Regions from separate parts of the Streptosporangium sp. NPDC049644 genome, predicted to be linked through region 1. Evidence: riboswitches for the same ligand, from Rfam matches in the RefSeq annotation. Region 1 holds a riboswitch; the other holds the start of a gene.
What was found. Region 1 has a riboswitch for cobalamin ahead of AB0J58_RS15800 (ABC transporter substrate-binding protein). Riboswitches for the same ligand answer to the same signal wherever they lie in the genome.

Region 1 (14,518 bases):
GCCGGCGCGGCGCTGGTCTTCCTCACCTGCATGAAAGAACTGCCGGCGACGTTGTTGCTACGCCCGACCGGTGTCGACACCCTCGCCACTGAGCTGTGGACGAACACGGCGGTGGCCGCCTACGCCGGTGCGGCGCCTTATGCGGTGTTGCTCGTGGTGTTGTCGTCGGTGCCCACGTGGCTGCTGGCCGCGCGTACCGGGATTCTCAGCAAGGAGGTTCAGCGGTGAGCCGGTTGGAACTACGCGGGATCGTCCGGCGCTACGGAACTGTCGCGGCTCTCGACGGTGTCGATCTTACCGTGCCGAGCGGCACCCTGACGGCTGTGCTGGGTCCCTCCGGTTGCGGGAAGACGACCTTGCTGCGCTGCGTCGCGGGCTTCGAGCGGATCGACGCGGGCGAGATCGTCGTCGACGGGCAAGTGGTCGCCGGCCCCACCGCGCACACGCCGCCCCAGCGGCGCCAGATCGTGATCGTGCCGCAGGAGGGCGCGCTCTTTCCTCATCTGTCGGTACGCGACAACGTGGGATACGGGCTGAGCCGGGCCGAGCGGCGTCGTGGCCGGATCGACGAGGCACTGAGCCTGGTAGGCCTGGCCGGGTACGGCGAGCGGATGCCGCATCAGATGTCCGGAGGACAACAACAACGGGTGGCGGTCGCCCGCGCCCTGGCGCCGCGGCCTTCTCTCATCCTGCTGGACGAGCCGTTCAGCGCGCTCGACGCCGGACTGCGCGCGGAGTTGCGGCACGATGTGCGGTCCGCGCTGCGCGCGGACCGCGCGACCGGGATCCTCGTCACTCATGACCAGGGCGAGGCACTGTCGACGGCCGATCAGATCGCGGTCATGCGCGAAGGCGTGATCGTCCAGCACGGCTCACCCACGAGTGTCTATCGCTGGCCCGCCGACGCCTGGGTGGCCACCTTCGTCGGTGACGCGATCCTGCTGCCCGCACAGGCCGAGCCCGGCCACCGCGACGATCCGGCGGTGTTGAGCACCGCGCTCGGTCCGGTCGCGGTGGCCGGACTCCCTTCCGGTCACGGGGCGCTCACCGTGCTGGTACGTCCCGAACAGGTCCGGATCACCGCGCCACCGGCCCCGCAGGCCGTGATCGCGACCGTGACCGGCGATGACTTTCACGGCCACGACGCGCTGGTCACCGTGCGCCTGCGCGACGGCACGCACGTCACCGCGCGAATACCGGCTCCGGCCGACCCGATGGCCACCGGCACCAGGGTCGGCGTCCAGGTGGAGGGCACCGGCCTTGCCTGGCGTGTCCCGGAGCCCGCCGAGTAGCCGGACAGGTCGCCCCGCCAGTCCGTGCCCCTAGTGATCGTTTCGTTCGAAGTACTTCGCCACGATCCTGGTGTGCAGCGGTAACGCCAGTTCCCTCGGCCCGTCGATCAGCAGCCACTCCGTCGTCTCGGCCGTGGACGTGACCGGCGGGAGGGCGGCCGAAAGGGTCCTCGGCCCCAGAGCGAAGATCAGTACGGTGCCGTCGGGGGCGCTGAGCACGTCGAGGAGGCGCACCTCGTCCGCGTCGACGACGATTCCCGTCTCCTCCCGGAGCTCCCGGACGGCCGCCCGCTGCCAGGACTCGCCCATGTCGACGTAGCCGCCGGGCAGGGCGAGCCCGCCCCGGTGTGGTTCGACGTCACGGCGGATCACCAGCAGGCCGTCGTCGACCGGCAGCACCATCACCGCGACCGGCAGCGGGTTGAGGTAGGAGGTGTTCCGGCAGCCGGCACAGGTGCGCGGCCAGGACTGGCCGGGGGTGAAGGCCGCACCGCAGAAGGAGCAGTGCGAGTTCCTGATCGTCACGATCGTGAGACTAGACCAGTCTCCCGTACGGAGGGGCTGACCCGCCATCCAGGCCGAGCCGAGCTGCCGGCGGTCCGCGCGAGCCAGGTGCGGGTGCTGGACGGCCCGGCGTACTCCAACAGGTCCGGGCCGCGCGTGGTACGGGGGCCTCGCCCAGATCCTCCACAGTGTGCGCGCCGGTGCTCCCGTCGAACGCGGGGAGGCACGCCGAGTCTGACAGGGGGTGCGCTCTTTGTCGTTGATGGGTGGTGTGCGAGCATGGTCGGCGTAGGCGAGCGCGGAACGAGGAAGCCGGTGTGAATCCGGCGCGGTCCCGCCACTGTGATCGGCGAGCGAATCCCGACGAAGCCACTGCCCGCGAGGGTGGGAAGGCCGGGACGAGCCTCGACCCGAGAGCCAGGAGACTCACGCGGTCGCCTCCTCGCAGAAATTGGGGCGGATCTCCCCAAGAGAGGAACGGCGATCGCCATGCCTGGACCTCGGCCTACCGGCCCTGGGCATGCTCGGCGTGCCGGACTCTCCTGGTGACCCGGCCTCCCAACCGTCGCGGAGGCCGTCGAGGAACGGCGTCCGCGGCCCGCCTTCAGGAGAGCATGCATGGGCATCCCCCGCTCGATCACCGCAGCACTGCTCGCATCCTTATTCGCCGTCGCCGCCTGTGGCACCCCGGAGGCGGCCACGCCTGCGGCCCCGGCGGCCGAGGGCCGCTGCGTCACCGATTTCGACGCGGGCCGGGACTACTTCCCGGTCAAGCAGAAGGTGGAGCACGCGACGAACTTCACGTTGACCTACGCCAAGAACTATCAGGTCCTCACCGTCAAGCAGCCCGCCCCCGGCGCCAAACCGGAGACCTACGTGCTGGTGCGGTGCGGCACTCCGGCTCCCGCGCTCACCGGTGAGCTGGCCGCAGCGGTCACCGTCGAGACCCCGATCGAGCGATTGTTCTCCGCTTCGACGACCCACCTGCCGTTCATCACCGACCTGGGCGTGCTGGAGCGGCTCAGCGGCGTTTCGTCGGCCGGGTACATCACCTCGGCTCAGGTGCTGGCCCAGGTGAAGGCCGGGAAGATCACCGAGTATGCCAAGGGGCAGGAGGTCGACACCGAGAAGGAGATCGCCGCCAAGCCGGATGTGCTGATGAGCGGCGGCACCGAGGACAAGTCCTACGGCCCGCTGCGTCAGGCCGGGATCAAGGTGGTGGCCAACGCGGAATGGCTGGAGTCCACCGCACTGGGCCGCGCCGAGTGGATCAAGGTGATGGCCGCGCTGACCGGTACCGAGGCCAAGGCCGGCGAGGTGTTCGGCAAGGTCGAGGCCGACTACACCGCCCTGGCCGCCAAGGCCAAGGCGGCCACACCGGTCACCGTGCTACCTGGCCAGATGTATGAGGGGCAGTGGTCGGTGCCCAACGGAGGCAGCTACGTCGCGGGACTGATCAAGGACGCGGGCGGCACCTACCCGTGGGCGGACACGCTGGGCCCCGGCAGCACCACCCTGGACCTGGAGGCCGTCCTGTCCAAGGCCAAGGACGCCAAGGTGTGGCTCGCCAACGTGAACGAGTGGAAGAGCCTGGCCGATGTGGAGAAGACCGACCCGCGTTATGCCAAGTTCGGCGCGTTCGAGTCCGGGAGCGTCTGGTCGGCGAACAGGACGCTCGGGCCTGGGGGCGGCAACGACTTCTACGAGCGCGGCGTCGGCCACCCGGACCTGATCCTGGCCGACCTGGTCGCGATCTTGCACCCAGACCTCGCGCCCGATCACGCCTTCACCTTCTACCAGCAGCTGACCAAGTGACGGCTCCGGCCCTCCCCGATGTTCCGGAAGCGGCCCGACGCCGCCGGAGCGTCGTCCTGGTCGTCATGGGGATCACGGTGCCGCTGGCGTTCGCGCTGGCGGTCCTGCTCGGCTCGACTTTGATCCCGCTGAACCAGGCGCTGTTCGCGCTGTTGCGTGGCACCGGCGCGGATCCGGGGGTTCAGGAGATCATCTGGACGGTACGGCTGCCGCGCGCCATCACCGCGGCTCTGGCCGGAGCGGCCCTGTCGGTCTCGGGAGTACAGCTGCAGACCCTGTTTCGCAACCCGCTGGCCGAGCCGTACATCCTGGGGGTGAGCTCGGGCGCGAGCCTGGGCGTCGCCCTGGTGATCATCGGGTGGGGCGGCGCGGCGGGCGCGTTCACCGCGGGTGTCGCGGGCCTGGGCCGCGCGGGTGTGGTGGTGGCCGCCTCGGCCGGTGCGGCCGCGGTGCTGGGGCTGGTGCTGGTGCTGTCGCGGCGGGTCAGGTCGGTGGTGACGCTGCTGATCATCGGCGTGATGGTGGGGTCGGCCGCCGTCTCGGTGATCACCTTGCTGCTGGTCTATACCGAGCCGCAGCGGGCCCAGCAGTTCATCATGTGGGGTCTGGGCAGCTTCGCCGGCACCACCTGGGGAGACCTCGGGGTGTTCGTGCCGGTCTGCGTGGCCGCGCTGGCGGGCGCGCTGGCCGGGGTCAAACCGCTCAACGCGCTGCTGCTGGGCGAGAACTACGCACGCACGATGGGTGTGCGGGTCCGGGCGGTGCGCACGCTCACCCTGCTGACCTCCTCGGTGCTGGCCGGGGTGGTGACCGCCTACTGCGGGCCGATCGCCTTCCTCGGCCTGGCGGTGCCGCACGTGGCCCGGCTGCTGCTGGGCACCGCCGACCACCGGGTGCTGATGCCCGCGGCCGTCCTGCTGGGCGCCGCCGTGGCGCTGGCGTGCTGCGTCGCCACCCAGGCACCGGGCAGCGGGGTCGTGCTGCCGCTGAACGCCGTGACCACCATCCTGGGCGCGCCTGTGGTGATCGCCGTACTGCTGCGCAGCCGCGCGGCCCGAACCGGATTGGCGGTATGAGCATGGGCTTGGAACTGCGCGGACTGCACGCCGGATACCCCGCCAGGCGGGGGCAGCGGGAGCGTCGCGTGCTCGACGACCTGGACACCGAGGCTGTGGCGGGGGAGTTGACCGTGCTGATCGGTTCAAACGGGACCGGCAAGTCCACGCTGCTGCGCACCATGGCCGGGCTCCAGCCCGCGCTGGGCGGCCAGGTGCGCGTCGACGGCGTCGGCATCGAGACCCTGGCCGCCGCCCATCTGGCCAGGAGCCTGGCCGTCGTGCTCACCGAACGCGACCTGCCGCCGCTGTTGAGCGCCCGCGAACTGGCCGGGCTGGGCCGTCACCCGCATACCGGATTCACCGGACGGCTGTCGCCCGGTGACCACGAGGTCATCACGTGGGCGTTGACCGCCGTGAACGCGGGCCACCTGGCCGACCGGGCGGTGAGTGAGCTGTCCGACGGCGAGCGCCAGCGGGTGCTCGTCGCTCGCGCCCTGGCCCAGGAACCGGCGGCGATCCTGCTGGACGAGCCGACCGCCTTCCTCGACGTCACCTCCCGGGTCTCCCTCATGGGCCTGCTGCGCCGCCTGGCCCGCGAGAAGAACCTGGTCATCGTGGTCTCCACCCACGATCTGGAGCTCGCGCTGCGGGTCGCCGACCGGATGTGGCTGATCGACCCGGCGGGCCACCTGCACACCGGCACCCCGGAGGAGCTGACCTTGCGCGGGGCGATCGGAGCCTCCTTCGACGGCAGCGAACTGGCCTTCGACGCGGCCTCCGGCATGTTCGTACTCCAGAACGGGGCCGGCGGCACCGTCCACCTCCTCGCCCAGGGGCTGCATACTCCGCTGCTGGAGCGTGCGCTGGCCAGAGAGGGCTGGTGTACGGCCGGCGGCGAGCCAGCCGAGCTGGCGGTGGAATGGACGGGCGACGGCTACGAGGCGGCCTACGACGGCACCACCCACTGGTTCGCCACCCTGCCCGACCTGGCCGCCTGGACGCGCACGGCGCGCTCCCGGCTCGCCGTCGCCCGGCCCGGACTGCTTCCTGCCGCGCCGTCGGCGGTGTCGGCCGCGGTCGCCGACGTCTCCACGATCAGCGGCTACTTCGAACTCGGAATCGGCCCGATCGGCCCGATCGAGACAGGCTGGCGACCGCTCACCGACCTGCTGGTCGACCCCGAGCCCCTGCGGCAGCGGATCACCGATCTCGCCGGACGCCTGGGTACCGATGAGCTCCGGGTGGCGGCCTCCATCCTGTTCCAGGGGCTGGCGGCCCGGCTGTGGTCACCCGTCGTCGGCGCGGCGGTAGCGCACGACCTGCTCTTGGACCTGGCCCCCTTCCGAGTCCACTGGCAGGCGGTGTCCAGCGGGCCGCTGCCGCTGCGGGCCGAGCGCCTGACCGGCTGGCAGATTCTCGACCCCGCCAGGATCGCCGAACCGCTGCACCGCAACGTGATGACCGAGTTGCTGGAGCCACTGGCGCAGGCCGTACAGGAGGTCGTGAAGATCGCCCCTGGGCTGTTGTGGGGCAACGCCGCCTCCGCCCTGGCAGGCACCGTCCGTGCCGTCGCCCGCGAACGCCCCGAGCTCACCGCGCGGGCCGTCTCACTCGGACGCGAACTGCTGGCGCTGGAAATGCTAAGGGGCAGCGGCGACCTGGTCGAGCCCGCCCCTGGCCGGCCGTTCTTCGTGCGGCGCAGCTGCTGCCTGTACTACCGGTTGCCCGGCGGCGGCAAGTGCGGCGACTGCGCCCTGATCGACCCCGAAACCCGCCGTGAGCAGTGGGCGCCGTCCCTGCGACAGACCGAAGGAGCCTGATGAGCTACACCGTCGTCGAGGAGTTCGGGGCCGGCACCCTGCACGTGTGGGCACTGCCCACCGATGAGCAGACCCTGCTGGCCCTGGTCACCGGCATCTTCGAAAAACACTGGGAGCACATCTGGTTCGGCGTGATCGTCCAAGGCGCGGCCTGGGAGGTCGCCGCGCCCAACGCACCTGAGCGGATCAGCCTGTACGACGGTTATGTCACCGTCGACTTCGGCCGCTGGCATTTTCACCTGTGCATCGGCGAGCACACCGCCAGCGGTCCTGAACTCGGGCGGATCCGCCGCTGCGCCCGCGCCGAGCTGTATCGCTCCATCGGCGCCGGCGGCAGCCCCGTCTCCTGGGGCGTGCGGATGTTCAACGGCCAAGGCGACCAGCTGATGACGGTGCTGCTGCCCAACCCGTTCCTCACCGACCGCCAGCAGATCCTCGACCCGCCCGATTATGAGCGCCTCACGGCCTGGGACGAACTCAGGGCCACCTACCTTGGGCTGGAGCCCGACCCGCTGGATCGCACCGGAAAGGGGTTCAAGCACGCATGAGCAGGCTCACCGTCTGCCGGGACTGCTGCTGCGGTAGCATCCGCAAAATCCCCGCCCTCGACCATGACGAGCAGCTTCGCCGCCTGTCGGAGATCGCCGATGTCCACATCAGCGACTGCCTGGACGTGTGCGAGCAGGCCAACGTGATCGTCGTGCGGCCTTCACCCGCCGGACGCGCCGCGGGCGGGCGGCCGGTATGGCTCGGCCTGGTCAACCACCCCGATGCCGCCGAGGATATCGCCGCCTGGGTTCAGGCCGGTGGTCCCGGCCTCGCACCGATGCCCGACATCCTCACCTTGCACGCTTTCACCCCGCCTGGCCTGGTCAGAGCGGGGAAAGCCCCGCTCGTCCAAGAGCTTTCCGTGGTGAGCCCCGAAGAAGGCGTCTCGGCGAACAGGGAACCGTGATGCTGGACCAGCGCTCTTGCGGCCAAGCGTCGTGTCCGCCACTCCTCGACGACTGCGGCGTAGGCGGGGTGGCCCGGCCCGCTCGGGGTCACAGGTCCCCGCCAGGCGGTACGGCTCGCGGGCGTGCGTCTCGATCATGCCCTGGCCAAGCCGGATCAGGTCGTGCTTGGCCTCGCTTTTGTCGAGGACGAGGAACGCGTCGGCCCGGCCGATGGCCTTGACCGCCTGGAGGGTGAGGCTGGTGTGCAGGACGATCTTCTCCACGGCCAAGGGGCCGATCTTGTCGCGGAGCCTGTGGGCCAGGTCGATGACGGCCTGGGCCTGGTACTCGGCGGAGTGCTGCTCGGTGTAGGTCTGCGGGATCGCGCGCAAAGGCTCGCCGGGTTGCGGCAGCGAGACGGTGTGGGCGGCGTCGGGGCCGTCGAGCATCCAGGCGACGAAGCCGTCCTCGTCCTCGTAGAGTCGGCTGCCGCATCTGTGAGCGGCGCGACTGTGTGCAGCGAGCGCCCCCCGGCAGGGGGCGGCTGTCGATCGGCGAGAACCGCCGCACCCACGTTCCCTATCCGGTCGTCAACCGGGAGGCCGGCATCGACGGTTGACGGCGGTAAGCGGCAACTGCCGGTGTGAGGCGGAAACGGTGTGAAGAGGAACAGGCGTCTGTCATCCCAGGGCGGCCCGCAGGGCATCGGGCGCCTCGACCAGGGACGGGCCGTACCAGGCCCGGCTCCCAACCCGGAGTGCAGGCTCACCGCCGTGAGTTACACGCTCGTCGACATCACCGAACGAGGACACCCAGCGGGTCTCCGTCAGTAACCGGGCGTCAGCAGAGCGTTCACCGGTGGCCGGTCACTCCCGGCAGAGGTCCAGCGAGGGCCGTCCGGGGTGTCTGCGACCAGTACCCCGCCGCGCAGCAGTGCCGCGCGCAGCGCGTCCGCGATGTCGTAGCGTCCCTGGCGGCGCAACTCACCGCGTAGCGCGAGCACGGATCCGACCAGGGAGGCGAGCAGATCCCCCGGACTCGGGGCGCCCGCTCGGGCGCCCAGCTTCGCGATCAGCAGTCGCAGGCTCTCCCTGGCGTGCTCGACACCGCCCTCGTCTTCCTCGGTGTCGGCGCCCCAGCGGGCGACCTCTGCCTCCAGATCAAGTACGGCCCGGGCGGCGTCGTGCCCGGTGAGCGCGGCGGTGAAGCGCTCCTCACAGGAGCGGGTCGCCTCTGCCAGACTCATCTGGTGCGGCGCCGGGGAAATGACCTGCGGTGCCCCGCCGCTCACCGTCGTCTCACCGCGGGTCAAGCGGCGGATCTCCTCCAGGTTCGTGCTCGTGCCCGCAGGCAGGACGGCCTGGGAGCCGGGCCGGCGGATCGTCACGCGGCCCCGACCGGCCACCAGCGCCTCCTCGGTGCCCAGGTCGACGACCAGCGCGGTGTGCTCGTCGATCCCCAGGACGGCAGCGCCCGGCGGCAGTTCTGATTCCATCTGGGTCAGCCGCCGCTCGCCCAGATAGCAGTAGCGGGTGTCGTGGGTGCCGCCCTCGGCGTTGTCGTAGTGCGGGACGACCGCCACCTTGAGGCCGAGGACGCCCAGCAGGTCCAGGCCCGGCCGCCAATGAGGAGCGGCGCCCACCTTGTAGATCTCATATCAGGACCTCCTTGCGCCGCTTGGCCGGCAGGCGGTCGATGTAGAGACGGCCCTCCAGGTGGTCGCTCTCGTGTTGCAGGCAGCGAGACAGCAGGCCGGTGCCCTCGACGGTAATCGGGGCGCCGGTGACATCGAAACCGTGCACGATGGCGCGGTCGGGCCTGGCCAGGAGGGCCCGCTGGCCGGGTACCGACAGGCAACCCTCCTCCTCCTCGTGCAGCCTGCGCTGTCCTACCTCAGGCACGACCAAGGTGGGATTCACCACGACGCCCTTGCGGAACCCCCCGCTGTCGTCGGGGCAGTCGTAGACGAACACCCGCAGGCCGACGCCGATCTGGTTGGCCGCCAGCCCGACGCCCCGGGCGGCGTACATGCTGGCGAACATGTCCCGCACCAGTGTCGCGAGGTCGGCGTCGAAGGCGGTCACCGGCGCGCACGCACGATGCAGGATCGGGTCGCCGACATGGCGAATGGGCAGTGCGGACTCCTGGTCGACGGCGTGCACGAGGCGAACCCTCCCGGGTGGCGAACATTCTACGAGTCAGATGCACCTGCATGTTATTCGCAGGAAGATCGGCGAGGGCTGTTACGGCCGATCGGGGCTATCCGCCCGCGCCTGGGTGAGAACCCCAGGGGTGAGTAAGAAGGCGGGTTCCGGTTCTTCGGCCAGGGGACCGCCAGCCGGGTGCGGGGCCGCGGCCGGCGGAGAAGGACGGTCGGGGAAGAGACGTCCCTGATGGTGATGAAGAACTACCCGCCCGAGTTCAAGGCCGACGCGGTGGCGCTGGTGCTGTCGAGGCCGGATGGACGATCACGTCGATCGCGCGGGACCTGGGGGTGGCCGCGAGACGCTGTGGATCTGGGTACGCGCCGCGCAGGCCCGGGGCGAGGACGGGCAAGCGGCCGGCGCAGCCACGGCTGGCCGGGCGGCCACACACCCTCGGACGACGTGCTGGAAAATGATCGACCTCTGACCAGGGGCGAAGATTCATGATTAGACAGGCCCTGTCCGCGGGTTCCTCAACCCCAGAGACGGTGTGAAGTGCTGATTCGTTCTACCTTGTGGCTCCGCGCCAACGGACTGGCGCGGGTCAGCCGGTACCCGTGGTCCGCGCCCGTCTGGCCATGGCGTCGCGGCCGCAGCGGATGATGGCATCGGCGCTTCGCCGGATGTCTTCGACCGTGGTGTACGCCGAGCAGATCGATATGCGCATGACTACTCGGTTATCGAAGACCGATCCGCTGAGCCAGCAGGTGCCGTCGTCCTGGACCCTGGCGATGACCTCTCGGGTGAGCTCGTCATCGTCGTGGCCGGGTGCGGTGAATCGCACCAGGACCTGGTTCAGGACGACCTCGTTGACGATTTCGATGCCGAGTTCCGCCGCGAGGTGGGCGGCGATGCGGTGAGCGTGCTCGACGTTGCGGTCGATGAGCCTGGCAATGCCTGCCCGGCCCAGCGTCCGCAGTACTGCGTAGACGGGAACCGAGCGGGCACGCCTGGACCAGTCCGGCACGGTGTTGATCTGATCTCGGTGGGCGGATGCCTCCAGATAGGCCGCGGTGACCCCGACAGCCGCCCGGTGCGCGTCGGGATGGGCGACGAATGCGATGCCGCAGTCGAAGGGCACGTTCAGCCACTTGTGCGCGTCTGTGGTCCAGGAGTCCGCCAGGTGTGCTCCGTCAAAAAGGTGGCGATACTTGTCGCTGGCCAAAGCCCACAGTCCGATCGCTCCATCGACGTGCACCCATCCGCCTCGGTCGTGCGTGAGCTCGCACACTTCGCGCAGCGGGTCGACGGCACCGGTGTTGATATTGCCGGCCTGCACGCAGACGATCGGTGGTCGATCCACCTGGTCCAGTTCCGCGCGTAGCGCGGAGAGGTCGATCGCGCCGTTGGCGTCGCACCCGACATTGTGAACACGCGTCCCCATTCCCAGGTAGCGCAGGGCGCGATCGATCGAGGCATGGCGCTGCTCGCCGGCTATCACCGGGATGCGCGGCGCTCCCCACAGCCCGTCCGCCTCAGCGTCCCAGCCCTGCCGGGCCAGCAGATGGTGCCTGGCCGCCGCCAGGCAGGTGAAGGCGGCCATCTGGGTACCTGTGGTGAATCCCGCTGACGTATGCGGAGGCAGTCCGAGCATTTTCACCAACCAGTCGGCGCAGACCTCCTCGATCACCGAGACCGCAGGGCCGCACGAGTACAGCGTCGCATTTTGGTCCCAGGCGGTGACCAGCCAGTCCGCGCCCACGGCCACGGGCAGGGAGGAGCCGATGACATAGCCGAAGTAGCGCGGCCCCGCGCTGGCTGTCGACCCCAGTTCACCGGCCCGCGCCAGGATGTCCAGAGTCGAGATCGCATCGGTGCCGGCTTCGGGTGGGCCCCCGTCCGTGAGAAGATCGCGCAGCTCATCCGATGTCACCACGGGAAAAACCGGGCGATCGGTAACCGATTGCCGCCAGCTCAGCACGTGCCGGTACGCACGCTGGAGAATGTCACCGAACTCTAGGTCGTCAACCGGCGAGTCCGAGAACATATGGTCGTCGTGGTTCACGCATTCTCATCTCGACAGAGGTGTCCAGGCCGTAGGGCACGTCGTGTGCCGGCCCACGGACAGCCTGTCTCAAACTTTCTCGTGGGCTCTGGCGGAAATCGGACATGGTGTTAGCCACGTACGGGTACAACCCGAATGCTCGGGGGACGTACCGGGCCACGTCCGGGGAGGTGGTGTTTGAGAGGGTGAGGAGCCCCCAGCCTTCCGGACACGGTGTCGGCGTCTTTGACGCTCTGGGAGTCGATCACTGCGGCCGACGCTCCTGCGGACCCGCCGACGCAGCACATCCAAGATTTGCTGGGTCACTCCCTGCTCTTCCCAGCGGACGAAGTGCCAGTAGACGGTCTGCCAGGGCGGGAAGTCGGCCGGCAGTTGCCGCCAGGAGCAGCCGGTGCGTACGAGGTACATGATCGCGTCCACGATCTCTCGCCGTGGATGCTTGTCCGGGCGGCCGTCCCAATGCGGGGCGGGCAGCAGCGGCTCGATCAGCGCCCACTGCTCATCGATCAGATCAGAGGGGTAAAAACCGGTCTCGTGTCATGCCTCACCCATACCCACCTGGCAAAACAGCACCACGACCACCTCTCAAACACGCACTGAGACGCTCGGGGCGACACGACCGATGGCACTCTCGCTACAAACGGAGGATGACCAGGGCTGTGTCGTCGGTGGCACCGGCAGGTGGGAGCAGGTCGCTCAAGAGGGCGTCGGCGAGTGTTTCGGGGTCGGCGCCTTGGTGGCGGGTGAGGGAGTCGGCAAGCCGGGCCAGGCCGACATCGATGTCCTCACCGCGGCGTTCAATCAACCCGTCGGTGTACAGCACAAGGGTGGCCCCCTCGGTGAACGCGGCCTCGGCCTGGGGGCGGGGGAGATGTTCAGGGCAGGCGCCGAGTGGGGGATCGGTGGCCTGGTCGAGGAAGTCCACGGCGCCGTCGGGGTGCAGCAGGGCCGGCGGAAGGTGGCCGGCGCTGCTGTAGGCGATGGTGCGGTTGGTGCAGTCGATGACGGACAGGACCGTTGTGGTCGACTCCGCGCCGTCGACCGAGCGGGCGTACAGGTCCAGGACGTGCAGGGCCTGGGCGGGGCTGTCGGCGACGCGGGAAGCGGCGCTGAGGGCGCTGTGCAGCTGGCCCATGACACCGGCGGCGGCCAGGCCGCAGCCGACGACGTCGCCGACGGCCACCGCGATGCGGTCACCCGGCAGGTCGACCAGGTCATACCAGTCCCCGCACACGTTCAGGGCCCCGACCGCCGGGTGGTAGCGCACTGCTGAGCGGTGGTCTTTCAAAGGCCCGGGGGCGGGCAGCATCGCCTGTTGCAAGCTCAGGGCGACTTCGTGTTCGCGGGCGTGGGCCTGGCGCAGCCGTTCGTTGACCTCCTGCAGTTCCTGGGCTCGGGTGAACAGCTCGGCCTCCAGTACCGTCACCTGCTCTCCGCTGCCTTGGCCACCGCGGGTGCGGATCAACTCGGTGATGTCTTCCTCCCGGTGAAGCAGCAGCGCCACCCGCCCGTCCGGGCCGAAGACGGGGACGTTGATCGGGCTCCAGTACCGCTGCTCCCAGACCCCGGACCGATCGGGGTACTCCACGTCGTAGCGGTGCAGCGTCATGGCGTCGCGCTCCCCGGTGGCGGCCACCCACCGCAGCGAATCCTGCAGCTGGAGCATGCCCGTCATGGTGGGGTTTTTGGGGTCGCTGGGGAAGGCATCAGCCAGGTGGTGGCCCACCACCTGCTCACGGGTGCGCCCCATGCTGTTCAAGAACGCCTCATTGACGTCGGCGTACACCAGGTCTGTGGTGAACAGGGCCACCGCGCTCGGCAGTGCCTGGAATACCGCCTCATAGTCGATCTCGGATGCTTTCACAATGCCACCTGCCCATGACGCCATGGCAACCACCTGCTCTTTCACGATAAGCACCGGCGGCACTCCGGGTCAGGTCGGCACCCAGGGCGCCGCGATGGCCTCCTACCTCGGCAGTGAACCGCGCCGGGTTCGGTGGAGACTCTGACGCACCCCGGCTTTCGTGGAGTTGCTTTGATCGATTACATGTCTACATCCCCTTCAGTAGAGATCGGCATGGCAAGGAGATATCTCCCCGAGTTCCGCCGCAAGGCCTAGACCTGCTGAAGGCCGGTCGAACCGTCCGCCAAGTGGCCTTCGATCTACAGATCAGCGATCGGACGATCTACAACTGGCGCGAGCAAGAGCTGATCGGCACCGGTCAGAAACCCGGCCTGACCTTGTCGGATCACACCGAGCCAGTCGCGGCCCGGCGCCGGATCGCCGAGTTGGAGACCGAACTGGCCGTGACTAGGCGCGCCGACAAGCTGTTGAGAGAGGCGGTGCCCCCAAAAGGCGGTTCGAGGCCATCGCGGTAATGGCCCCGGAGGGCTCCCCGGCCAGGTCGGCCATCGGCACGGGCAGGAGGATCACCTGGCCTTCCTGCGGGCGCGCGAACTGCTGCGCGAGCGCAAGGCCGCCATCTGAGGGGGCCCGGGCATGGCGGCCTCTGTAGAAAAAGCCAGGACCTGGTATTTCTTTGCCGGGATATGAGATTAGGGATGTGGTTCCTCCATATTCTGGGCGGAAGGTGCATAAAGCTCACCGTGTGGAAGTCTTTGGAGTGAGCCGGATGGCAGATGGCTGGGACGACGGGGAAGGGCCCGACGAGAAGCTCGTGGAGCGGTTCCTGGATGGGAAGCTCACGGGGAATGAGGTACGCGCCGCGACCCTGCATTCGTGGCGGCGGTGCCAGGAGGCGGGACTCACGCCCAGCACCGTGCAGCCGCGCCTGCTCGGCGATCTTGATTTCGACTGCGAAGTGGCGCGCGCGGCCCGACCCGTGTTCGAGCGGCTGCGTACCGTCATCGGGGGCACCCCGGTG
Region 2 (14,518 bases), on a different contig from region 1:
GCCGGGGGTGACCAGCAGGCCGAGGTCGGAGCGGCCGTCCACCGAGAGCAGGACGGGCGTGGCGGGCATCGTGAAGGTCAGGTCGTAGCGCCCGCCCGCGGCCAGCTGGACCCGCCGGTCCCCGATCTCGCCGGGCCGTGACAGGTCCCGTCCGTCCACGGCGGCGATCCGGTACGGCGTGCCGCTCAGGCCCAGCGTCCGCCGGACGTTGTCGGTCGCCGTGACGCGGAGCCGGACCGGCGTCCCCGGGGTGATCCTGAGCCGGGCCAGGCCGTCCACCGGGCCTTCGTCGTCGACGGCCACCGTCTGGATGCCGCCGAGCACATGGGTGGAGACGGTGTGGTCCGACACCTTCGCCCCGGTGCCGGTTGAGGAGCCGGAACCGGCCGGTCCGCCCGAGGTGTCCGAGGCACCCGATGGGGACCCGGGGGAGGCCGCCGTTGGAGAGGTGCTCGCGCCTTTGGCCGCCGGGTCGACGACGAGCATGCCGTACAGGCCCATCCGGACCGCCGGGTCCGACAGGTCGTGGCTGTGGTACCAGTAGCTGCCCGGGTCCTCGGCCAGGAAGCGGTAGACGAACTCGCCTCCCGGCTTCACCGCGTCCTGGGTGACGCCCGCGACACCGTCCTCGCCAACGGGGACGTCGTAACCGTGCCAGTGCAGGGTCACCCCGATGTCGGGCATCGCGTTGCGCAGCCGCACCTCGACCAGTTCCCCCTGGCGGACGCGGATGGTGGGACCGGGCACCGTGCCGCCGAACGTCCACGCCTCGACGCGGCGGCCGGAGGCCAGGGTCACGGTCGCGGGCCTGGCGGTGAGGGTGAAGCGCCGTACCTTCGCACCGGTGGCCGGACCGCGCAGGTCCGTCACCGCCCTGGTCGCGGCGGCGGGCCGGACGGTGCTCTGGGCGCCGTCCCGGTGGTGGGCGCCGAGATCCAGCGTCGCGGGTATCCGGCTCGACCACGCCGACAGGCCCGCCCAGACCAGGGCCGCGCACAGCACCGCGATCCCCGCCGTGGTGCTCCACCTCCCGCGCGCCACGGTTCCGGTCGTGGTCTCCGCGTCTCCCGTACGGGAGACGGTACCGAGCAGCTGCCAGGTGATGGTGGCACCGACGGCGACCAGGGCGACGAGGACGCCGGACAGGACCGGAGGGACGGGGTGGGAGACCGTGAGTGCCACGACGACACCGCCCAGGGCGCCGTACCCGGCGGTCAGCGTGGGCACGGCGGTGGCGGGTGACGGCGAGGGGCGGAACAGGCGGGGGAGGGTGACGACGGCGGTGACCAGCGCGGGGACGCCGACCAGCGGCAGGGCGAGGAGCAGCTTGTCGGCGGCGAACCACCACCCCGAACGGCTCAGCGTGACCGCCAGTCCGACGCGCAGGCCGGTGGCGGCCAGTGCCGCCAGGGTCAGGCCGAGGGCGATCAGGCGGGTACGGCGGTCGCGGCGGGCCATGACCGTGCCGACCCCGGCGCCGAGCCAGAGCGCGGCGACGAGAACGAGCAGAATGCGGTCCAGGGCGAGGAGCTGCGCGGTATTCATGATCTTTCAGGGTGGGTCGAAGAGCCGGAACCGTGAGAGACGGCGCTGCAGTGGGAGGAGCGGACCGGGTGAGGTCAGTACGGGGAGGAGGCCAGGTGGGGGGTCCGCCCCCTGGCGTGGGCGGCGGCCCCGGCCAGGGCCCTCGCCTCGCGGAAGATCACCACGGAGGCCCAGAGCAGCACCAGGCCGAGGACCGCGTGGAAGCCGAACACGATGTGGGCGAAGGTGTTGGTCTGCTCCTTGGTGGCGCCGGACAGCTCGACCAGCGGGAAGATCACGAAAAGCTGGCCCAGCACGACCGCCAGCGGGACGAGGCTCAGCCAGATCATCTTGCCGCCGGCGCGGGCCGCCGCGGCGACGATCGCGGTGATCAAGGAGAGCACCGGGATCACCGCGACCCCGTTGATCGCGTGCGGGGTGATGGCGCTGGAGGCACCCGGGCTCGGGGTGGGGCGCTCGAAGGCACCGAAGGTGGAGAGGTAGAACTGGGCGATCACGGCGAGCAGCAGGAGTGCGGCGGAGCCGAGGAAGACCTTGCGCATGGAACGTTCCTTGAAGTGCCGGTCGGGGGAGGTTGACGTGCCAAGGATCGTCTTCGCCACTTGGCAGGCTCTTGCTGTTGTCTGCGCCACCACTTGGGGCCCCTGTGCCGGATCTGGAAACGGTACGGGCAGACTTTGTCGGGTGAAGCGAATCCTCATCATCGGTATCGGTGCCGGTGATCCCGACCATCTCACCCTCCAGGCGGTCAAGGCCATCGCCCGTACCGACGTGTTCTTCGTCCTGGACAAGGGCGAGGCCAAACACGACCTCGTCCAGCTGCGGCACGACCTCGTCGACGCGCACGCCCGCCCGCCGTACCGGATCGTCGAGGCCGGTGATCCCGCACGGGACCGGACCACTCCCGACTACGCGCCCGCGGTCGAGGACTGGCGCTCGCGCCGCGCCGACGTCTGCGAGCGGTTCATCCGCGACGAGCTCGCCGAGGGGCAGACGGGGGCCTTCCTGGTGTGGGGCGATCCGGGCCTGTACGACAGCACTTTGGCCATCGTCGAGGAGATTCACCAGCGGGGCTCGGTCCGGTTCGAGCACGAGGTGATTCCCGGTGTCAGCAGCGTGTCCGCGCTCACCGCCCGGCATCGCGTCAGCCTGACCAGGGTCGCCCGGCCGGTGCACGTCACCACCGGCAGACGTCTCGCCGAGGAGGGGCCCTCGGCCGACGACGTCGTCGTCATGCTGGACGCGCACTGCGCCTTCGCCGACCTGGGCGCCGACTTCGACATCTACTGGGGTGCCTACGTCGGCACCCCCGACGAGATCCTGGTCGCCGGACCGGTGCCCGAGGTCGCCGACCGCATCCGCGAGCTGCGTGCCGAGGCACGGGCACGCAAGGGCTGGATCATGGACACCTACCTGCTCCGCCGGGTGTCTCGCTGAGCGTTCGTCGCGGCGGCCCGCACCGGCCGCCGCACGTCCGGCCGGTATCGGGGAGCCGGGACTCTGCTCGCCAGCACTGACGCCAAGCGTCGAACCAGCAGGTCAGCGCACCGACATAGGGTTGTAAGTACGGTTAGTTGATCTCAGTTCGGGAGTACCGAGCGGTTTGCCGGCCGTCGGAGATAAGAACCCGAATAGTCACGGCCCCACCTCTAGAGATCAACCTTTCGGCCGAGGAGGTCATGGACTCGCGGCCGATGCCGGCGCCGATCCGGAACCGCAAGATCGACTCCATGGCACACGACAACCCCTGCCCAACGCGAAGAAGGCCCGTACTTCTGGCCGCCGTCGTGGGACTGCTCGCCCTCACGACCTCCGTCGTCTGGGCGTCGGCTCCCGCCGCCGCGGCACCCGGCACGCCGTATCTCCCGAAGCCGACCGGCCCTCACCGGGTCGGCACGACGTCCCTGCATCTGACGGACACCTCCCGCTCCGACCCGTGGGTCCCCGCGGCCAAGACGAGGGAGCTCATGGTCTCCCTGTGGTACCCGACGGCGGCGCGCGCCGGGCGGCGCGCGCCGTACGTCACCCCCAAGGAGTCGGAGCTGCTCTTGAAGGGCTCGGGGATCAAGGAACTGGAGAACATACCGCCAGAGGGGCTGAGCCGGACGCGGACGAACGCCTTCACCGACGCCGAGCCGTCGGGGCGCCGGCGCAGTCTGCCACTCGTGGTGCTGTCGCCCGGCTTCACCTGGCCTCGCAGTTCGCTCACGGGTCTGGCCGAGGACCTGGCGAGCAGAGGGTATGTGGTGGCCGGCATCGACCACACCTACGAGAACTTCGCCACCACCTTCCCTGACGGGCGGGTCGCCACCTGCGCCGCCTGCGCGAACGTCAACGACGACGACTTCGGCCAAAAGGTGATCCGGAGCCGGGCGATCGACATCCCCTTCGTGCTCGACCAGCTGACCGGTCCGCGGCCCAAGTGGAAGGGCAGCGCCCTGATCAATCCGGCCCGGATCGCGATGGCGGGCCAGTCCATCGGAGGGGCCGCCGCCCCGGAGACCATGTCGAAGGACTCCCGGGTGCGCGCTGGGATCAACATGGACGGCAGCATGTTCCTCCCGATCCCCAGGAGCGGACTGGCGCGACCGTTCATGTTGATGGGCGCCCCCTCGGACGACAGCACCTGGAAACGTGACTGGGAGCACCTGACCGGGTGGAAACGCTGGCTGGTGGTGAAGGGGGCGCTGCACCCGTCCTTCACCGACTACGACATGCTGCTCCAGCAGCTCGGTGTGGACCTCGGCGGCGGCCTGAAGGAAACCCGCTCGATGGACATCACCCGCAAGTACGTCGCCGCCTTCTTCGACCTGCAGCTGCGCGGCAAGCCGCAGCCCCTGCTGGACAAGCCCTCTCCGCGCTACCCCGAGGTCCGATTCTGCGCACCTTCGGCCAAGAACTGCTGATGTTGAACGCCTGCGCTCCAGGCCGATGATCACCCATGGCAGCGGTGTCCGAGTGGTCGTTCAGCCGAGCTGCCGGGTGATCGTCGGGTCGGTGATCGCCGTGTCGTCGGCCAGGAGGTACGCCTTCGAAAGGATCACCGACAGCGTCCCCCCGTCGTCCTCGAACGGCAGGAACACCGATCCGGCCGCGCGCCCGCTCGCCGGGACGACGCACAGGTACGCGTCGTTGGGCTCCATCAGGATGTTCGTCGACCCCAGATGGATCTTGTACGTCCTCAGATCACCTCGTACAAGAAGGAACCTGTCGGTCAGCTCCACCCGGGAGGCGATCTTCAGTTTCGGCAGCAGCCGCGCCAGCACCTCGCGCCGGGTCTTGGCCGTCTCCGTCAGCTCACCGAAGCCGTGGGAGCGCCAGTAGCGTTCGTGGCCGATCAGTGCCTGGTCGTCGCGGGCGACCGAGGCCACGCCCACGGCGAGGTCAGCCTCGCGGAGGATCTCCGACAGCACCAGCGGCGGCAGATCGGCCATCGACGCCGGTCGCCCGTCGCGGTGGAAGGTGATGCTCTCGGTGGCGCACAGCATGGTGGTCTCGGCCCCGGGGGCGGAGACGATGTGCATGGCCCAGCGGGCCTGCCAGCCCGCCAGGTCGCGCACCACCTCGCCCTGGTCGCCGCCGTTCTCGTAGTCCCAGTTGCCGATCGACCGGCCGGTCCAGCCGCGCTGGCCCAGCAGGGTCCGGGCCTGGCCGTAGCGCAGAATGTGGCCGGCGAAACGGTTGGAGAAGGTGCCGGTCCGCTCCTCGGCGGGGGTCAGCAGGTAGAGCTCGCGGAAGACCTGCTTGAACGGCTGGCGTACACCACCTTCGAGAAGACGGTCGCGCCACGCCGCCACCTCGTCGGCGGTCGCGTGGATCGGGTGCCACAGGCCTGCCATGGCGTCGGGGGCGGGGCGGTGGCCGGCCAGTTCCCAGCCGTCGGCGGTCTTGACCGGCAGGGCCGCCGGGCCGCCGGCGATCTGCCAGACCAGGGCGCGGGCGTAGGGGCCGGTGACGGGATGGTCGAGGAAGTACTCGGTCACCTCGCGCCAGTGCCACGTCCGTTCATGGACGATCGCCTGTTCCAGGCGGGACCGCTCGGCCGCCTGCGTCAGCTTGAGCTCCTTCAGGATGGCCCGCAGATCGGACAGCTCCGCGCGCAGATCCTTCGGCAGCGACTTGACGGTCTTGCCGGCGGCGTTCACGTAGCGCAGGGCGGGCACGTCGGCGCACAGCCTGACCCGGTAGTCACCGATCTTCTCCTCGCGGACGCCGTCGGTGTCCAGGCCGAAGGTGGGGACCGTCCGGTCGAGCAGCTGCTCGCGGGTCAGCCCGTTCTCGCCGGCCACCGCGTCGAGGGCGAGGCTCAGATTCCTCTGTACGGACCTCGCGCGCACCTTCGCCTGGATTCTGGACAGCGGGACGATCACGTCGAGGCCGCCCCTGCGGGCCAGGACACCGACGGCGGCGTTGGTGACGGGTTCGCAGCGGCAGGTGGAGCCCATCCCGTTGCTGCCGGTGCCGCAGGTCATCGCGACGTCGGTGACGAGCGAGGTCACCCAGCGCTCGTCGATGACCTGGCAGGTCCACAGGATGCCGCGCACCACGACGATGGTGTGCTCCTTGAGGAAGACCTTGTCCGGCCACTCCTCGTCGTCATAGCGGACGACCCAGTCTCCGCCCCGGTAGGCCACCAGCCGCGTGAGCAGCTCACGGACCAGGGCGACCGCGCCGGGGGTGAGCATCCGCGCGGCGTTCCTGAGCCACCGGGCGCTGGGTTTGGTCGAGCGGGCGGTGTTCCAGTGGCGGAACAGCGGCAGCACCTCGACCAGGCGCGGGCCGTACTCCTCGGCCAGTATGCGGGCGAAGTGGTCGGTGTCCCCGATCTCGGTCCGGACCACCCCGGCCGGGCCGTGCTCGGCGGGTTCGGTGAGCAGCTCGGTCACCTGCTCGGCCAGGAGCGCCCGCGCGTCCTTCAGCCACGGTCCCGACGTCAGCCAGCGCAGCAGGTCCCGGCGCAGCTGGTAGTCGAACCGGCGGGCCGCCGCGAGCGGGATCCGGAACAGCTCCTCGTAGCGGGTGTGCCCCTGCCGCACCCAGTACTCCGCCCGGCCCATGAGGTGGTGCGCCTCCCGGTAGGTGAAGTCGATGTCGCGCTCGGCCACCGACCGGACCACGCGCAGCACCCGCTCGTCGTAGTCGTGGCCGCCTTCCGGCCCCAGCCAGAGCCTCATCTGCGCGTAGGTGCCGTAGACCCGCCAGTCGACGCCGGGGCCGGGGTCGAGTCCCTGCTCGGTGAGCTCGTCGAACCGCTGGTAGGCGGCCCTCGTGGCCAGGTCCATGTGGTCCCATCTGCCCGCTGACGTCATGACATGGCTCCACTGATGAGTCGGAAACGCTGGGTGATCATGGATATCAGTCGGAACCGACAGATTCCCCCCGTCGTAATTCGGACATATCTCCACTAAAGCCGCTTCCGCCTCCTCGTCCGATTCGGATCGGCCGCTCACTGACGCGGGTGAGGTGTCGGCCCCGAACCTTTTCGCGGCGCATCCGCCGGCGCGGTCACGAACCCGGCAGGCCGCACATCCGGGCCATGATGATCGAGATGACGGCGGCCACAACCGTGACCATGCCTGATCAGCGGCCTGAAGCGTCGTCCCGCAGGTTGGGCAGCCGCCATCAACCATTCGGTGGATTACGGAGATCCGGCGGAGCGGGGATTCTCGAAACATGGCAGTCATCGAGATCAACGGCCTGCAGAAGAGCTACAGAACACACAGGGCGCTGGACGGCGTCACCCTGACGGTCGAGCGAGGCGAGATCTTCGGCATCCTCGGCCCCAACGGAGCCGGCAAGACCACCGTGGTGGAGTGCGCGTCCGGACTGCGCAAGCCCGACGGCGGCACCCTGCGCGTGCTCGGCATGGACCCGCGGACCCGGCGACGTGAGCTGCTCCAGCGCATCGGCGCCCAACTGCAGGAAGCCGCCCTGCCCGACGCCATCAAGGTCGGCGAGGCACTGCGGATGTACGCCTCCTTCTACGACAAGCCTGCCGACTGGCGCGCACTGATGCAGGAATGGGGACTGGCCGAGAAGAAGCGCGCCCGCTTCGCGGGGCTGTCCGGCGGCTGGAAGCAGCGCCTGTTCATCGCGCTGGCCCTGGTCGGCAACCCCGAGGTCGTCTTCCTCGACGAGCTGACCACCGGCCTGGACCCCGCTGCCCGCCGGCTGACCTGGGGACTGATCCGCGACATGCGCGACCGCGGCGTCACCGTCGTGCTGGTCACCCACTTCATGGACGAGGCGGAGGCCCTCTGCGACCGCATCGCCGTAATCGACCAGGGGCGTGTCGTCCACGAGGGCAGCCCCGGCGAGCTCATCGACAGAAGTCACGCCGACTCCCTCGAGGACGCCTACTTCGCACTCATCGAGAGGACCGTGTGTTGAAGGGACTCGGCAACGTCATCGCGATCGAACTCAAACTGGCCGTGCGCGATCCGATGGCCGCCTTCTTCGCGCTGGCCTTCCCCGTGGTCATCCTGTGGGTGAAGATGCGCAACGGCGGCACGCTGCCCGGCGGGCTGCCTGTCATCGACGCCGTCGTCCCGATGCTCAGCGTCTTCGTCGTCGGCCTGGCCTCCCTGGTCGTCCTGCCGGCCACCCTGGCCCAGTACCGCGAACGCCACGTGCTCAAGCGGCTGCGCGCCACCCCGGCCTCCTCCACCATGATCTTCGGCGCCCAGTGGGCCGCGCACATGCTGCTGGCCGTACTCGGCACCGCCTCGCCGTTGAACTCAACAAGCCGGGCGCCGAAGCCGCCACACGCCTCGATCATGATCTCTTCACGGTGACGCGGCGGTTCGCCGGTGAAGACCCCGCACCGATACCCGGGTGTGAAGACCGAATGCGCGTGCAGCGTGCGGACAACGGTTCGGCCCCGGCGCAGGTCGGATTCCTATCACGGTGACATGAGCCAAAGGATAGTTTGGGCGTTGTGAAGCTGGTGGTGCAGGCGAGACTCCTGCCGACGCCCGAGCAGGCGGCGGCGCTGGAGGCGACCTTGTGCGCGGTCAACGCCGCGGCCACCTGGGTCTCAGCGCTCGCCCACCAGCGGCGGGTGTTTCGCAACTACGACCTGCGCAAGCATGCTTACGGGCAGATCAAGGACGACTACCGGCTGGCGGCTCAGGCCGCGCAGCATGTCGTCAAGAAGGTCACCGACGCCTACGCCACGCTGCACGCCAATGTCCGCAACGGCAACCTGGGCAGGCCCGGCTCCGTCCGGCGCGAGCGGGCCCTGGCCACGCCGATCGTCTTTCGCCCCGGTGCGGCCCAGCCGTTCGACGACCGCTGCCTGTCCTGGCAGATGGAGGCGCGCACAGTGAGCATCTGGACCACGCGCGGGCGGATGAAGAACGTGGCGTTCACCGCCTCGGCCGAGCAACTCCAGACGTTGGCCGCCCACCGCAAGGGCGAATCGGACCTGCTGTACCGCGACGGTATGTGGTTCTTGATTGCCACCTGCGACATTCCCGACCGGTCGGTCGCCGCCCCGGATGGATTCCTGGGGGTGGATCTGGGGATCGTCAACATCGCGACCACCAGTGGCGGGGTTCGCCACAGCGGCAAGGGCCTGAACGCGGTCCGCCACCGCCACCGCGAGCTGCGCCGCCGTCTGCAGGCCAAGCAGACCAAGTCCGCCAAACGGCTGTTGAAGCGGCGTCGCCGGGCCGAGGCCCGGTTCGCCGCGAACACCAACCACATCATCGCCAAGCAGATCGTGACCGAGGCTGCACGCACCGGGCAAGGCATCGCGCTGGAAGACCTTCAGGGCATCCGTGACCGGGTACGGCTCCGCAAGCCCCAGCGGGTCACGCTGCACTCGTGGAGCTTCCACCAGCTCGGCTCCTTCATCGCCTACAAGGCCGCCCGCCAGGGCGTCGCCGTTGTCCACGTCGATCCGGCCTACACCTCGCAGGCCTGCTCATCCTGCGGGCACGTGGACAAGAGGAACCGGCCCGGCCAGGCGACCTTCTCCTGCACGTCGTGCGGCTTCGCTGAGCACGCCGACGTCAACGCGGCCCGCAACATCGCCTCGCGCGGGGTGGCGGGCTGGGCAGTGAGTCACGCTGCCGACGACGCGGCCTGAACCGTCGAACCCATCGACGGCGAGGAGCTGCATGCTCGGTTGTTTACGGCCGAGAAGCTGACAGACCTGATCAAGGGCGCCTGGTGATACCGGTGCCACCACGTGAGTCATTCGAGGGCTGCCGGTGACGCAGCCCGCGCGGTGCGTTCCGCTGGAGAGATGGGGGACACCCGACTGGAACGGCGTCCGCGGTGCCGTGACAGGTCACCCCACATTGACGGCCCGCTCTAAAAAAGGTTACATTGCGGACGATTTCGCGGTGGTCCGAGGGAAGTCCGGTGAGAAGCCGGTGCGGTCGCGCCACTGTATCCGGAACGTGAGTTCCGGGAGCCAGGTTACTTGGCCGCCGCGTCCTCACATGTCGGGACGCGTCATCCCCAAGGAGGCTACTCATGCGTGAGCTGTCCGTTGCTCAGCCCGTTCCCCTCTCCCACCTGGCCCGCTGGCTCGTGGCGGTTCCGCTGCTCCTGCTGGTGGCCTACCTGGTCACCTTCGACCAGGGGGTGGTGTCGCAGGCGGGCGACTATCTGCACGAACTCATGCACGACGGGCGCCACCTGCTCGGCGTTCCCTGCCACTAGACGCGCGCCGTGATACGTACCCTGCTGCTCCGCGGCCTGCTCGTCGGGCTGGTCGCCGGCCTGATCGCCGCGGCGTTCGCCTACCTGCTGGGCGAGCCGAACATCGACCGGGCCATCGCGCTCGAAGAGGCCGCCGCCCACGCCCAGACCGAGGTCGGGCACTCCCACGGGGAGGAGGCCCTGGTCAGCCGGTCCGGCCAGCAGGCCGGGCTCTTCCTCGCCCTGGCCCTGTACGGCATGTCCGTGGGGGGTATCTTCTCGCTGGTCTTCGCCGGGTTGCGCGGCCGGATCGGCCCCCGCTCCGACACGGTGCTGGCCGCGATGATGGCCGCCACGGCGTTCGTCGCGATCGTGCTGGTGCCGTTCGTCAAGTACCCGGCCAACCCGCCCGCCGTCGGTGACCCGGACACCATCGGCAGCCGGACCACGCTGTACCTGGTCCTGGTCGCCATCGGCCTGCTGTCCGTGGCGGTGGGCGTGGCCTGCGCCCGCAAGGTGCCGGCCAGGCCCTGGCTCGCCGGCGCGGCCGGTTTCCTGGTCCCCGTGATCGTCACCCTGCTCGTGCTGCCGGCGGTCAACGAGGTGCCCGACGGCTTCCCCGCCCAGCTGCTGTGGGACTTCCGCGTGTCCTCCCTCGGCACCCAACTCGTGCTCTGGTCGGCCATCGGCGTCCTGTACGGCATCGCCGTGCAGCGCGTCGTTCGCCGTGACGCGCTCGCGGCGGCCCCGAACTGAACGTTCGGCGGGCCGGACACGTCAACAGGATCTCGCAGAAAGAAACCTCGTGATCGGTGCCTATCCGTTCAGCGCCGTCGTCGGCCTCGACGACCTCAAGCTCGCGCTGATCCTCAACGCGGTCTCGCCACGGGTGGGCGGTGTGCTGGTCCGGGGGGAGAAGGGGACCGCCAAGTCCACGATCGTCCGCGCGCTCGCCGCACAGCTCCCCGCGGTCAAGGTGATCGCCGGCTGCCGCTTCTCCTGCGACCCGGCCGAGCCGGATCCGGCCTGCCCCGACGGCCCGCACGGCGCGGGCGAGCAAGGGCAGGAACGTCCGGCCGTACTTGTGGAGTTGCCCGTCGGCGCGTCGGAGGACCGGCTGGTCGGCGCGCTCGACATCGAGCGCGCGCTCACCGAGGGGGTCAGGGCGTTCGAGCCGGGCCTGCTCGCCGCCGCGCATCGAGGTGTCCTCTACGTCGACGAGGTCAACCTGCTGCACGACCACCTGGTGGACCTGCTGCTCGACGCCGCCGCGCTCGGCACCTGCTTCGTCGAGCGCGAATCGGTCTCGGTACGGCACGCGGCGCGGTTCCTGCTGGTCGGCACGATGAACCCGGAGGAGGGCGAGCTGCGGCCACAGCTCCTGGACCGTTTCGGGCTGACCGTCGAGGTGCGTGCGTCCAGGAATCCGGACGAGCGGGCCGAGGTGGTACGGCGCCGGCTGGCCTTCGACGCCGATCCCGCTTCCTTCGCCGCCGGGTGGGCGGAACAGGAGGCGGCCCTGGCGCGGCGGATCGCCGAGGCCAGGGAGCGGGTCACCAAGGTCGTGCTGCCGGACGTCCGGCTGCGCCAGATCGCGGCGGTGTGCGCCGCCTTCGAGGTGGACGGGCTCCGGGCCGATCTGGTCACGGCCAACGCGGCCATCGCGCACGCGGCCTGGCGCGGCGGCGCCGAGGTCACGGCCGAGGACGTGCGCGCGGCGGCCCGTCTCTCGCTGCCGCACCGCCGCCGCCGGGACCCGTTCGACGCGCCGGGCCTCGACGAGTCACGGCTCGACGACCTGCTGGCGGAACACGGCGGCGACGACCCGGACAGTCCGGACGAACCGGATGGGCCGGACGACGACCCCGGCGGTCCCGGCGGCTCGGATGGTCCCGATGGCTCGGACGGCCCCATGGGTTCCGGGGACGCGCCGGAGAGCGGATCGGTGGAAAACCCGGCGCGGGACGTTTCCGGTGAAGGCGGCCAGGCGGCTTCGCGCGACGACGGCGCAGCCTCGGACGAGAGCGGTGACCAGCCGGGCCATCCCGCCGCCGAGCGGGTGGTCGCCGCCGCCGAACCGTACCGGGTGCGCCCCTTCCAGGTCCCCGGGCTGGGCGACGGCGCCTCGGGCCGACGGTCGCGGGCCCGGACCTCCAACGGGCGGACCACCGGATCGCGGGTTCCGGCCGGGAGGCTCCAGCGGCCGCACCTGTCGGCGACGCTCCGCGCCGCCGCGCCGTACCAGCGCGAGCGCGGCCGCAGTGGCCCCGGACTGCTGGTACGTGACACCGATCTGCGCGAGGCCGTCCGCGAGGGCAAGGAGGGCAACCTCGTGCTCTTCGTGGTTGACGCGAGCGGTTCCATGGCGGCCCGGCAGCGGATGCGCGAGGTCAAGGCGGCCGTGCTCAGCCTGTTGCTCGACGCCTACCAGCGGCGGGACAAGGTCGGGCTGATCACCTTCAGGGGGTCCACGGCGGAGTTGGTGCTGCCCCCGACCTCCTCGGTCGAGGTAGGCGCGGCGCGACTGCGGGAGCTGCCGACCGGCGGTCGCACCCCGCTGGCCGCCGGGTTGCGCCGGGCCGCCGAGGTGCTCAGGGTGGAACGGCTGCGCGACCCGGCCAGAAGGCCGCTGCTCGTGGTGGTCACCGACGGCCGGGCCACCTCGGGGCCCGACGTGGCGCCCTCCGCCGCGCTGCTCGCCGGTACGGCGGCGGTCGTGGTCGACTGCGAGAGCGGTCCGGTGCGGCTCGGTCTGGCCCTCGACCTGGCGGCCAGACTGGGCGCGCCCGTCGTACGGCTCGACGCGCCGGCGGAGGGCGGCGGGCTCGGCGGGCTCGTCCGTGACCACAGGACCGACTACCGGAAGGCGGGCTGAGATGCCGCGGGGCAAGCCGGACACGGTGCCCGAGGACGGGCTCACCACGCGCCAGCGCCGCAATCGGCCGCTGCTGATCGTGCACACCGGGCCGGGTAAGGGGAAGTCCACCGCCGCCTTCGGGATGGCGCTGCGCGCCTGGAACCAGGGCTGGCCGGTCGGGGTGTTCCAGTTCGTCAAGTCGGCCAAGTGGCGCATCGGCGAGGAACGGGCGCTGCTGGTGCTCGGCGAGTCCGCCGAGGGCGGCAGCGTGACCTGGCACAAGATGGGCGAGGGCTGGTCGTGGATCCAGCGGCCGGGCAGCGAGGAGGACCACGCCGCCGACGCCCGTGAGGGCTGGGCGCAGATCAGGCGCGACCTGGCCGCGGAGACCTACCGCTTCTACGTGCTCGACGAGTTCACCTACCCCCTGAAATGGGGCTGGCTGGACGTGGACGACGTGGTCGCCACCCTGACCGCGCGGCCGGGCAACCAGCACGTCGTGATCACCGGCAGGGACGCCGACCCGAGGCTGGTCGAGGTCGCCGACCTGGTGACCGAGATGGGGAAGGTCAGGCACCCGATGGACGCCGGGCAGAAGGGCCAGAGGGGCATCGAATGGTAGTGCCGCGACTGGTGATCGCCGCGCCGTCCTCGGGCAGCGGGAAGACCACCGTCGCGACCGGCCTGATGGCGGCGCTGCGCGCGCGGGGCCTGCGCGTCTCCCCGCACAAGGTGGGACCCGACTACATCGACCCCGGCTACCACGCACTCGCCACCGGGCGCCCCGGCCGCAACCTCGACCCCTGGCTGACCGGTGAGGACCGGGTCGCGCCGCTCTTCCTGCACGGTGCGCGGGACGCGGACATCGCCGTGGTCGAGGGGGTCATGGGCCTGTACGACGGTGCCGGGAGCGGGGACTTCGCCTCCACCGCGCACGTCGCCCGGCTGATCGGCGCGCCGGTGGTCCTGGTGGTGGACGCCGCGCGGCAGGGCAGGTCGGTGGCCGCGCTCGTGCAGGGCTTCGCCTCCTTCGACACCCGGGTCCGGCTGGCCGGGGTGATCCTCAACCGGGTCGGCTCGTCGCGGCACGAGGAGATCTGCCGCGCCGCGCTGGACGAGAGCGGCATCTCGGTACTGGGCGTGATCCCGCGGGTGGACGGGGTGGCGACCCCCTCCCGCCATCTCGGGCTGATCCCGGCGGCCGAGCGCAGCGGGGACGCGGTGGCGGCGGTGGAGCGGATGGGCGCCCTGGTCGCCGGCTCCTGCGACCTGGAGGGACTGGTGGCCCTGGCGCGCTCGGCGCCGCCGCTACCCGCGCCCCCCTGGACCCCGGCCTCCGCCTTGACCTCCGCCCTCGCCTCCGCCTCGGCCGAAAGTCATCCGACGACCCCTTGGCCCCCCGCCCGGCCCGTGGCCCCGTACGGCGTGCCGCCGGTGGTCGCCGTGGCGGGCGGGGCGGCGTTC

Region 2: another riboswitch for cobalamin. It lies ahead of AB0J58_RS05110 (CbtB-domain containing protein); the one in region 1 lies ahead of AB0J58_RS15800 (ABC transporter substrate-binding protein).

The regions. Positions count from the first base shown of each region.
Region 1 is NZ_JBFAOJ010000023.1:4,234-18,751, reverse strand. Features, by position in the region: gene AB0J58_RS15815 (iron ABC transporter permease) at 1-228, shown strand, start outside; gene AB0J58_RS15810 (ABC transporter ATP-binding protein) at 225-1,292, shown strand; gene AB0J58_RS15805 (NUDIX domain-containing protein) at 1,323-1,817, opposite strand; cobalamin riboswitch at 2,049-2,245, shown strand; gene AB0J58_RS15800 (ABC transporter substrate-binding protein) at 2,415-3,611, shown strand; gene AB0J58_RS15795 (iron ABC transporter permease) at 3,677-4,687, shown strand; gene AB0J58_RS15790 (ATP-binding cassette domain-containing protein) at 4,684-6,489, shown strand; gene AB0J58_RS15785 (hypothetical protein) at 6,489-7,037, shown strand; gene AB0J58_RS15780 (hypothetical protein) at 7,199-7,873, opposite strand; gene AB0J58_RS15775 (hypothetical protein) at 7,939-8,043, shown strand; gene AB0J58_RS15770 (hypothetical protein) at 8,251-9,066, opposite strand; gene def (peptide deformylase) at 9,077-9,586, opposite strand; gene AB0J58_RS15760 (aminotransferase class V-fold PLP-dependent enzyme) at 10,173-11,633, opposite strand; partial or broken gene AB0J58_RS15755 (transposase) at 11,910-12,143, opposite strand; gene AB0J58_RS15750 (SpoIIE family protein phosphatase) at 12,268-13,497, opposite strand; gene AB0J58_RS15745 (transposase) at 13,611-14,012, shown strand; gene AB0J58_RS15740 (GAF domain-containing protein) at 14,267-14,518, shown strand, end outside.
Region 2 is NZ_JBFAOJ010000006.1:77,561-92,078, forward strand. Features, by position in the region: gene AB0J58_RS05070 (multicopper oxidase family protein) at 1-1,545, opposite strand, end outside; gene AB0J58_RS05075 (hypothetical protein) at 1,620-2,147, opposite strand; gene cobF (precorrin-6A synthase (deacetylating)) at 2,230-2,982, shown strand; gene AB0J58_RS05085 (alpha/beta hydrolase) at 3,225-4,451, shown strand; gene AB0J58_RS05090 (DUF4132 domain-containing protein) at 4,512-6,854, opposite strand; gene AB0J58_RS05095 (ABC transporter ATP-binding protein) at 7,219-7,935, shown strand; gene AB0J58_RS05100 (hypothetical protein) at 7,929-8,339, shown strand; gene AB0J58_RS05105 (transposase) at 8,474-9,637, shown strand; cobalamin riboswitch at 9,867-9,999, shown strand; gene AB0J58_RS05110 (CbtB-domain containing protein) at 10,030-10,218, shown strand; gene AB0J58_RS05115 (CbtA family protein) at 10,228-10,953, shown strand; gene AB0J58_RS05120 (putative cobaltochelatase) at 11,003-13,072, shown strand; gene cobO (cob(I)yrinic acid a,c-diamide adenosyltransferase) at 13,074-13,676, shown strand; gene AB0J58_RS05130 (cobyrinate a,c-diamide synthase) at 13,670-14,518, shown strand, end outside.